Regions from separate parts of the Pseudoalteromonas sp. SWYJ118 genome, predicted to be linked through region 1. Evidence: predicted binding sites of a transcription regulator. Region 1 holds the regulator's gene; the other holds the start of a gene.
What was found. Region 1 encodes NrdR, which represses ribonucleotide reductase genes. Its sites were predicted from a motif close to AAACACNANATNTNGTGTTT; they were not measured.

Region 1 (5,552 bases):
TTGCTGATAAAGTAGGTGCTTACCTGTTTGTTGATATGGCTCACGTTGCCGGCTTAATTGCGGCAGGCGTTTACCCAAGCCCAGTTCCTCATGCACACGTTGTAACAACAACTACGCATAAAACACTTGCAGGCCCTCGTGGTGGTTTAATTATTTCTGCATGTGGCGACGAAGCTATTTACAAAAAGCTTAATAGCGCTGTTTTCCCTGGTGGCCAAGGCGGTCCTTTATGTCATGTTATTGCAGCAAAAGCAGTGGCATTTAAAGAAGCACTTCAACCAGAGTTTAAAGTATACCAAACACAAGTTGTTAAAAACGCAAAAGCAATGGTTGCAGTTATGCAAGAACGTGGCTACAAAATCGTTTCTGACAAAACTGAAAACCACTTATTTTTACTTGATTTAATCGATAAAGATATCACTGGTAAAGATGCGGACGCTGCCCTAGGCAACGCTAACATCACAGTTAATAAAAACTCAGTGCCAAACGATCCACGCTCACCATTTGTAACATCTGGTTTGCGTATTGGTTCTCCTGCAATCACTCGTCGTGGTTTTACAGAAGTAGAGTCAAAAGAGCTTGCTGGCTGGATTTGTGACGTACTAGATAACATCACTGATGAATCTGTACAGGCGCAAGTTAAAGAAAAAGTAAAAGCTATTTGTGCAAAATTACCTGTATACGCTTAATTGCATAAGCAGTAGTAATTTAGATCACAACTGTTTAGTTTTTTGCTAAGATAAAAGGCCGCTATTTAGCGGTCTTTTTTGTTTTAAAACGGAAGTACCGAGTTATGCATTGTCCATTTTGTACCGCAAAAGATACTAAAGTAATTGACTCACGCCTTGTAGGCGGAGGCCATCAAGTTCGCAGACGTCGTGAATGTAATGATTGCCACGAGCGCTTTACTACATTTGAAGGCGCTGAACTGGTTATGCCTCGCGTTGTTAAGCAAGATGGCAGCCGGGAACCGTTTAACGAGGATAAGCTTTTAAATGGCTTAAATCGCGCACTCGAAAAACGCCCAGTGAGTACAGAGCAAGTAGATGAAGTTGTAAATATAATAAAATCACAACTACGCGCAACGGGTGAGCGAGAAATTTCAAGCCATTTGGTGGGCGAATGTATTATGGAAGCACTTAAAAAACTCGATAAAGTTGCGTACGTAAGATTTGCTTCTGTTTATCGCTCGTTTGAAGACATACGCGAATTTGGCGAAGAAATTGCCCGTTTAGGGGAGTAACAATGCAAAGCCAAACTATTTTTACCGAACAAGACGAAATGTATATGGCACGCGCCATAGAACTTGCCAAAAAAGGGCGGTTTACTACAACGCCTAATCCTAATGTTGGCTGTGTATTAGTTAAAAACAATCAAATAATTGGTGAGGGTTTTCATCAATTAGCAGGCCAAGGGCACGCTGAAGTAAACGCGTTAGCTATGGGGGGCAACAGTGCACAAGGCGCTACCGCTTATGTAACGCTCGAACCTTGTAGTCATTATGGGCGTACGCCACCGTGTGCTGAAGGCTTAAAAAAGGCAGGCGTAGTAAAAGTAATTGCTGCTATGGTTGATACAAATCCACAAGTTGCAGGCAAAGGCCTTAAAATACTGAGCGACGCCGGTATTGACGTTGCTTATGGATTACTTGAATCACAAGCTCGCGCACTTAACGTTGGCTTTTTTAAGCGAATGGAACAAGGCTTACCTTATGTGACCTGTAAAATGGCAGCAAGCATAGATGGTAAAACAGCGCTTAAAAATGGGCAAAGTAAGTGGATCACAAGTTCCGCAGCTCGCCAAGATGTACAGTTATACCGAGCGCAAAGCTGCGCTATTTTAACCGGTGCCGATACCGTGTTAGTAGACGATGCTAAACTTAATGTGCGACTAAGCGAGTTGCCTTGCACGTTACCTACCGATTTACCGCTTCGCCAGCCCGTGCGTGTTATAATTGACTCTCAAAATCGCTTAACACCTGACCTTGCTTTATTTAAAATCCAAAGTGATGTAATTATATTTACGACTAAGGTTGATAAATCCCTGCAATGGCCGCATTTTGTAAAGCATATTGAAGTAAGTGAAAGTAACGGTAAAGTTGATTTACAGGCTGTTTTAGAAAAGCTTGGGCAACTGCAGTTTAATAATGTTTGGCTTGAGAGCGGAGCAACACTTGCTGGTAAAATGACAGAGCTTGATTTAGTTGACGAGTTTGTTTTTTATTTGGCGCCTAAATTAATGGGCCATGATGCAAAAAGTTTAGTTAATTTTCCTGAATTGACGAGTATGCAAAACACCGTTAATTTAACATTTAATGAATGTGCGCGCATTGGTGACGATTTACGTATCACCGCGTTAAAAGCTCATTAAAACCACTTAATAAAAAAGAGTAGCGCTATGTTTACTGGAATAATAGAAGCCACAGGCAAAATTGCTTTATTACAAAAAAAACAAGGCGACTTAGCTATTCGCATTCAAAGTGCTGATCTTGATATGAAAGATGTAAAGCTAGGCGACAGCATTGCAACCAATGGTGTTTGCTTAACCGTAGTTGATAAACATATTGACGGCTTTAGTGCTGATTTATCTAACGAGACGATTGGTTTAACCGGTTTTGCTCACTATGCTTTAGGGCAAACGGTTAATCTTGAAAAAGCCATGCAACCAGTTTCGCGTTTGGGCGGTCATTTAGTATCTGGCCATGTTGATGGCATTGCGACTATCACAAGTATTGCAGCAAATGCGCGAGCAACAGAATATTGGCTTACAACCGACGAAAATTTAATGAAATACATTCCGTACAAAGGTTCGGTATGTATTGATGGTATAAGCCTGACAGTAAACGCTGTAGAGGGCAATAAATTCAAATTAACAATTGTCCCACACACGAGTGAGCAGACCACAATTGCTCATTTTAAAGTAGGTACTCAAGTTAATTTAGAAGTCGATCAAATTGCACGTTATTTAGAGCGCCTTATAAAAGGTGCAGAGCAACCAACGGGCTCTGATATTTCGATGAGCTTACTCGCAAAAGCGGGTTTTATTAAATAACGAAACTGATAACTTACACGAGCAAATTTATGAATTTACACAGCGCACAAGAAATCATCGATGATATTAAAGCCGGTAAAATGGTTATTTTAATGGATGATGAAGATAGAGAAAATGAAGGCGATTTAATAATAGCTGCTGAGCATATTAGCGCTGAAGCGATTAACTTCATGGCGACTCATGGCCGTGGTTTAATTTGTTTAACCATGACACAAGATCGTTGTGAGCAACTTGATTTACCGTTAATGGTTAAAAACAATGGTGCTGCATTTTCGACTAACTTTACAATGTCGATAGAAGCATCAAAAGGTGTTACAACCGGTATTTCTGCTGCTGATAGAGCGCGCACAGTGCAAGCGGCTATAGCAAAAGGCGCAGTGCCAACTGATATTGTTCAGCCTGGTCATATTTTTCCAATTATGGCACAACCTGGTGGCGTATTAACTCGCGCAGGACATACTGAAGCTGGCTGTGATTTAGCACGTTTAGCTGGGCTTGAAGCATCATCAGTTATTGTTGAAATACTCAATGCTGACGGCACCATGGCGCGTCGCCCTGATTTAGAAGTGTTTGCTAAAGAGCACGATATTAAAATTGGTACTATTGCTGATTTAATTGAATACCGTAACTTAAATGAAACGACAATTGAGCAAGTTGCAAAATGTAAGTTGCCTACTGTTCACGGTGAGTTTGATTTAGTGACTTACAAAGACACAATTGACGGCCAATTACATTACGTATTGCTTAATGGCGACATAAAAGAGCAAGAACCGACAAATGTACGTGTACATTTGCAAAGCACTTTTAACGATATCCTACTTTCAGACAGAAGTGCTGACCGCAGCTGGGGCCTTTCTGAAGCAATGGCCTATATTGCTAAAAATGAAGGTGCTTTAGTTATTTTAGGTAAGCAAGAAAGCACTGAAGAGTTAGAGGCAACTGTAAAAGCATTTGCAGCAGCTGATGTTGGCGAAAGCGTTACGCCACGTAAATTCAAAGGTACATCTCGTACTGTTGGCGTAGGTTCGCAAATACTTGCAGATCTGGGAATTAAACAGATGCGTTTAATGAGTCGTCCTAAAAAGTATCATGCACTTTCGGGCTTTCATTTAGAAGTTGTTGATTACATTGAGCCACAATAAGCATCACGCTTAAACTAGGCTATTATTTTATTTTTATGGTATGATGCGCAGCAATTTTTGCGCAATCGCAACCGCTTGAACTTATTTTTAGGGTTATCAAATGAAAATTATTGAAGGTAGTAAGTACGCTCCAGGCAAGAAATTTGCCATTGTCATTTCTCGTTTTAATGACTTTATTGGCAGCAGCCTCCTTGCAGGTGCTGTTGATGAGCTAAAACGCACTGGCGGCGTATCTGATGACGACATTACCGTTATTTATGTACCAGGCGCGGTAGAATTACCTTTAGCGGCTAAACGCGTTGCGGCAAAAAAAGAGTATGATGCAATCATCGCATTAGGCGTAGTGATCAGAGGTGGTACACCACACTTTGACCTAGTTGCTGGCGAATCAAACAAAGGTCTTGCGCAAGTATCACTTGAGTATGATATCCCGGTTGCATTTGGCGTATTAACCACAGAAAGCATTGAACAAGCAATTGAGCGTGCTGGCACCAAAATGGGCAATAAAGGCGGCGAAGCTGCTTTAGGCGCGCTTGAAATGGTTAATGTGTTAGATAAAATTTAAGTTTAAGGAATTTTTGTGAAACCAGCAGCAAGACGTAAAGCACGTATCTTAGCACTCCAAGCCGTTTATTCTTGGCAAATAAGTGGCAATTTAATTGCCGATATCGAACAACAAATGTTGATCGAAACAGACGTTACTAAAATTGATGTTGAATACTTTAAAGACCTAGCGACAGGTGTTGCTGTAAATTACAAGCAACTAGATGAAGCTGTATCGCCACATTTAACACGTCCGTTTAATGACTTAGATATGGTTGAGCGCGCAATTTTACGTTTAAGCAGCTATGAACTTAAGTTCCGCGACGATGTACCTTATAAAGTTGCTATCAACGAAGGTATCGAGCTGGCCAAAATATTTGGCGCTGAAGACAGCCATAAATTTGTAAACGGTGTACTTGATAAAGCTGTTAAGCATTTACGCAAGTAAGTAACCGTTAAAGAGGGGAGCCGGCATAGGCCGGCTTTTTTGTGTATGAAGGAATTTGAATTAATTAACCGCTACTTTAAAGGTCGCGGGATCACCCGTCGTGATGTAAACCTAGGTATAGGGGATGATTGCGCTTTAGTAACCGTTCCACAAAACTGCCAACTTGCCGTTACAACAGATACTCTTGTTGCTGGCGTACACTTTTTTGATGATATTTCCCCTCGTGCATTAGGCCACAGAGCGCTTGCTGTTAATTTAAGTGATTTAGCGGCCATGGGCGCTGAGCCAACGTGGGTTTCAGTTGCGTTAACCTTGCCAAGTATTGACCCAAAGTGGATTGAAGAGTTTACTGAAGGCATGCATGAAAT
Region 2 (5,552 bases), on a different contig from region 1:
GTCTTGCATAATATTTAAAATATGCTGAGTACCCGAAAGATGAAGTGCTTCATCACGCGCAATAAGCTTAATAATTTTAGCGTTACCTTCCATTAATTCACGCTCAGCAAACGCAAACGAACACGCAAAGCTTACATAAAAACGAATGGCTTCAAGAATATTTACCGACATCATGGCAAGGTAAAGTTTCTTTTTAAGTTCGAACAAATTAACGATCACTGTTTTGCCGTTAATTTCGTGTTTGCCTTCACCGTAAAGGTTGTAAAGCGACACTGAATTAATTAAGTCATCGTAGTATGTGGTTACAGCATCGGCACGTTCGCTTATTTTATCGTTGCTAACTATGTCATCAAAAATAAGTTCAGGGGCTTGCGTAACATTACGAATAATATGCGTGTACGAGCGGCTGTGAATCGTTTCACTAAATGCCCACGTTTCTATCCATGTTTCAAGCTCTGGTAACGATACAATAGGAAGTAGGGCAACGTTAGGTGAACGACCTTGTACGCTATCAAGCAAAGTTTGATATTTTAAGTTACTTAAAAATATATGCTTTTCGTGATCTGGTAATGCTTGAAAGTCTAAACGGTCTTTGCTTACATCTACTTCTTCAGGACGCCAAAAGAAAGACAGTTGCTTTTCGATTAACTTTTCAAAAATTGGGTATTTTTGTTGGTCATAACGAGATACGTTAACAGTTTGGCCAAAAAACATTGGCTCTAGCATTTGGTTATTATGGTTTCGGCTAAATGTAGTATAAGACATGTTTATCACTCAAAAAACTATCAGAAAAAGCGGGCTAAATGCCCGCTTAAAATAAAAATTAATAACTATATTTTACACGCGCCGCCTTCACAATCATCATCTTCCACTTCTGGAGTATCTTCTTGCATATCTGAGGCACCATCGCGAGTGTTGTGGTAGTACAAGGTTTTAACACCCAGTTTGTACGCAGTTAGTAAGTCTTTTAATAAGACTTGCATAGGTACTTTACCGCCTTCGAATTTATTTGGATCATAATTTGTGTTTGCCGATATAGTTTGGTCAACAAATTTCTGCATTATGCCCACAAGTTGTAAGTAACCATCGTTTGATGGAATATCCCATAATAACTCGTAGTTATTCTTTAAACGTTCGTACTCAGGCACTACTTGTTTCAAAATACCGTCTTTACTTGCTTTAACGCTAATGTGACCACGTGGTGGCTCAATACCATTTGTTGCGTTAGAGATTTGCGACGATGTTTCTGAAGGCATTAACGCACTTAGTGTTGAGTTACGCATGCCGTGCTCTTTAATGCTGGCACGTAATGTATCCCAATCAAGGTGAAGTGGTTCATCACAAATTTTATCTAAGTCACGTTTGTACGTATCTGTTGGCATAATGCCCTGTGAATACGTTGTTTCGTTAAACTTAGGACATGCACCACGTTCTTTAGCAAGCTCGTTTGATGCTTTCATTAGGTAGTACTGAATCGCTTCAAACGTTTTGTGAGTCAGTGCATTTGCGCTGCCATCTGAGTAACGCTTACCGTTTTTAGCTAAGTAGTATGCGTAGTTAATTACGCCTATGCCTAGTGTACGACGACCCATAGTCGCATTTTTTGCAGCCGGTACAGGGTAGTCTTGGAAATCAAGTAAGTTATCAAGTGCGCGCACTGCAAGTTCAGCTAGCTCTTCAAGCTCGTCTAGTGACTCAATGGCGCCTAAGTTAAACGCAGACAGTGTACAAAGTGCAATTTCGCCTTCTTCGTCGTTTACGTTGCTTAGTGGCTTAGTTGGCAATGCAATTTCTAAACATAAGTTAGATTGGCGAATAGGCGCAACTTTAGCAATGAACGGGCTGTGTGTATTACAGTGGTCCACATTTTGTAAATAAATACGACCTGTACTTGCACGCTCTTGTGCAAACATAGAGAAAAGCTCAATGGCTTTAATACGCTTTTTACGAATAGATTCGTCTTGCTCATATTTTACGTAAAGCGCATCAAACTCTTCTTGGTCTTCAAAAAATGCATCGTAAAGGCCTGGCACGTCTGATGGGCTAAATAACGTAATGTAATCGTCTTTAATTAAACGAGAGTACATTAATTTATTAAACTGTACGCCGTAATCAAGGTGGCGAACACGGTTGTCATCTACACCACGGTTATTTTTAAGCACAAGTAGGTTTTCTACTTCTAAGTGCCAAAGCGGGTAAAACAATGTTGCTGCGCCGCCACGTACACCACCTTGCGAACAACTCTTAACAGCTGTTTGAAAGTGCTTATAAAAAGGAATACAACCAGTGTGGTACGCTTCGCCGTTACGAATGTGGCTACCAAGCGCACGAATTCGACCTGCGTTAATACCAATGCCCGCACGTTGTGAAACGTATTTAACAATCGCAGACGATGTAGCGTTAATTGAATCAAGGCTATCGCCACACTCAATTAATACACATGAGCTAAACTGGCGAGTCGGCGTACGTACACCTGCCATAATAGGCGTTGGTAGTGATATTTTAAATAACGAGACTGCATCGTAAAAACGCTTAATGTAAGAAACGCGTGTTTCACGTGGGTAGTCAGAAAATAAGCTCGCCGCTACTAAAATATATAAAAACTGTGCACTTTCGTAAATCTCACCCGATACACGGTTTTGAACAAGGTATTTACCTTCAAGCTGCTTTACAGCCGCGTAGCTAAAATTAAGATCGCGAGAATGATCAAGGTACGCATCAAGCTCGTCTAGTTCTTGCTCAGTGTAATCTACAAGTAAGTGGGCGTCGTAGCGTTTATCGCCAACCATTTTTGTTACATGGTCGAATAAACGTGGTGGCTCAAATTGGCCGTACGCTTTTTTACGTAAATGGAATACAGCTAAACGTGCCGCTAGGTATTGGTAATCAGGCGATTCTTTTGAAATTTGATCTGCAGCAGCTTTAATAATGGTTTCGTGTATGTCTTTAGTGCGAATACCGTCGTAAAACTGAATGTGTGATTTTAATTCAACTTGCGAAACCGATACGTTTTTTAAACCTTCGGCGGCCCATTCAATAACGCGATGGATCTTATCAAGATCAAGTGGCTCTTTACGCCCGTCACGTTTGCTTACAGATAACTGTTGGTTCATTTGCCTGTATTCCTTGGGAATTATGTATTTTGACTAATGCGTCATACCTCGCAATGGCAAGGTAAGTACTCATTTATTATAAGTTTCACCGTAATGGCGAATTTAATTGAATAACATTTGGCCACAATATCTGGTGTTGTTCAATTTAGAGATCACAAGATAGTGTGGTCTGAGTTGTTTTGCAAGGGACATAATTGCCCCTATTTGTGGATAACTTTGGGATAACGCATTTGTGTTAGTAGACACTCACCTTCGAACAATCATTTAAGTTAGAATATGCAGAAATCAACTAATGATCTGCTAAATTTACGCATTTTAAAAATAAATTCTGACTGCTTTTTTTATCGACAAGCTTTGTGTGAAAACTAACACAATCACAATATATAGTGTTTAATAATTAACATAGCACTATATATGGTTTTAATGGACTATCTAAGTTAGTTGTTTAATGTTCACGATTCAATGCTTTCAGAAATAAAAAGCATAATTAGGGGTAAGAAATAGAAATGGGCTAAAAGATAGCCCATTTAAGTTTATGCGAAGAGCATGCTACCCAGTGTAATAATTTTAAAAAGAATCATTATTACACTCTCTGAAATTTCTATAGAAATATTGAGTTTCAACTTTAGTTATCCTAAATCTGAGTTAGTCACTTGCCGATAATATAAGAATCAGTTACGCTCAAATTTCCACACTTGGGCGCTTTCCTAAATTTTAGCAAGTGTCTTTGCTAACATCATATTCAAACCTTGAGTATGGTGTTAGCCCCTCCACCTAGTTGAAATATCAATTCCATCAAAGTGTTAATAAAACTTTAATGTGGTCTGAGTTGTTTTGCAAGGGACATAATTGCCCCTGTTTGTGTATAACTTTGGGATAACGCATTTGTGTTAGTAGACGCTCACACTTAAACGACCATTTAATTAAAGGCGTTTAAAAAGTAAACTAATGTTCTGCTAAATTTGCGCATTTTAAAAATAAATTCTGACTGCTTTTTTTATTGACAAGCTTTGTGTGAAAACTAACACAATCACAATATATAGTGTTTAATAATTAACATAGAACTATATATAGTTAAAACCATCAATTGGACTTTGCCAGTTAAAATCAGCATTCCAGCTGTTGGCTTCATCAATACTTGGTATGTAACCCCAAAGTGCCGTTGCAGTGTGCATACCTGCCGCTTTGCCTGCTTGTATGTCACGCTCGGCATCACCAATGTACAAACAACGGTTTGGTTTTACCCCCATAAGCTTTGCACAATGTAGTAGTGGTAGCGGTGATGGTTTGGCCTCAGCCAAGGTATCGCCACTTATGACTACACTGGCGTTTTTTAAAGCGGGGATAGCAGCCACTAAAGGATCGGTTAAAAAGCCAGGTTTGTTGGTCATGATCCCCCACTTGATCTTTTTTTGATCAAGGGCGATAAGTAACGATTCAACACCAGAGAAGCAATGCGTATGTTTTGCTATGTTTGCAGCGTACTCGTCAACTAATTGCTTAATAAGCTCGCTTTGGTGTTGTTTAGCCCATAACTTTTTAAAACCAGCCTCTAATAATGCACCTGCGCCGTTAGATGCCGCAGGGCGGTATACATCACTACTAACAGGTGTGATTTTATTACTAATAAGCACTGCGTTTAAAGCAGCGCCTAAATCATCAGCGGTATCGAGTAGGGTGCCGTCTAAATCAAATAAAAATGCATCGTACTCAATAAGAGATAGAGGGGATTGAGAGCTAGCCATTAAGCTAACTTCTCAAAATAAAGTATGTAATTTACGCTAACGTCGTTATTAAGCGTATATTGCTTTGATAGTGGGTTATAAGAAAGCCCTGTACTTGCACGTACTTTTAAACCCGCTTGCTCTGCCCATGCAATAAGTTGCGCAGGTTTAATAAACTTTTTATGGTCATGTGTGCCTTCAGGTACCATTTTTAACAGCTTTTCGGCGCCAACTATCGCGTATAAGTATGCTTTAGGCGTTTTGTTCAGCGTTGAAAAAAACACATCTGCACCTGGCTTTGCAAGTGCTGCTACTGCATGAATGATAGAAGCAGGGTCGGGTACGTGCTCAAGCATTTCCATACACGTTATTACATCAAAACGTTCTGGGTTTTGTGATGCATACTCTTCGGCAGGTACTTTTATGTAATCTACATTTACGCCTGTCTCTAAACTATGCAATTTAGCAACAGTTAAAGGCTCTTGTCCCATATCGATACCGGTTACTTTAGCACCCATACGCGCCATGCTTTGGCTTAAAATGCCGCCGCCACAGCCAACATCGAGTGTTTCTTTATCGAATAAGCCTTGCGTTTTGTTTGCTATAAAATCTAAACGTAACGGGTTAATTTCGTGAAGAGGTTTGAATTCTCCGTCTAGGTCCCACCAACGCTCTGCGATGGCTTCAAATTTTGCTATTTCTGCGTGATCTACAT

Region 2: nrdA (class 1a ribonucleoside-diphosphate reductase subunit alpha) is a predicted target of NrdR. The motif match lies at 3,233-3,252, and genes of this name have one in related genera.

Annotation. Positions count from the first base shown of each region.
Region 1 covers NZ_JADYXC010000006.1:4,417-9,968, reverse strand. Annotated here, with positions in the region: gene glyA (serine hydroxymethyltransferase) at 1-689, shown strand, start outside; gene nrdR (transcriptional regulator NrdR) at 794-1,243, shown strand; gene ribD (bifunctional diaminohydroxyphosphoribosylaminopyrimidine deaminase/5-amino-6-(5-phosphoribosylamino)uracil reductase RibD) at 1,246-2,370, shown strand; gene I6F48_RS07995 (riboflavin synthase) at 2,398-3,051, shown strand; gene ribBA (bifunctional 3,4-dihydroxy-2-butanone-4-phosphate synthase/GTP cyclohydrolase II) at 3,081-4,193, shown strand; gene ribH (6,7-dimethyl-8-ribityllumazine synthase) at 4,294-4,758, shown strand; gene nusB (transcription antitermination factor NusB) at 4,774-5,184, shown strand; gene thiL (thiamine-phosphate kinase) at 5,230-5,552, shown strand, end outside.
Region 2 covers NZ_JADYXC010000005.1:54,588-60,139, reverse strand. Annotated here, with positions in the region: gene nrdB (class Ia ribonucleoside-diphosphate reductase subunit beta) at 1-765, opposite strand, end outside; gene nrdA (class 1a ribonucleoside-diphosphate reductase subunit alpha) at 831-3,113, opposite strand; gene I6F48_RS07340 (HAD family hydrolase) at 4,178-4,858, opposite strand; gene ubiG (bifunctional 2-polyprenyl-6-hydroxyphenol methylase/3-demethylubiquinol 3-O-methyltransferase UbiG) at 4,858-5,552, opposite strand, start outside.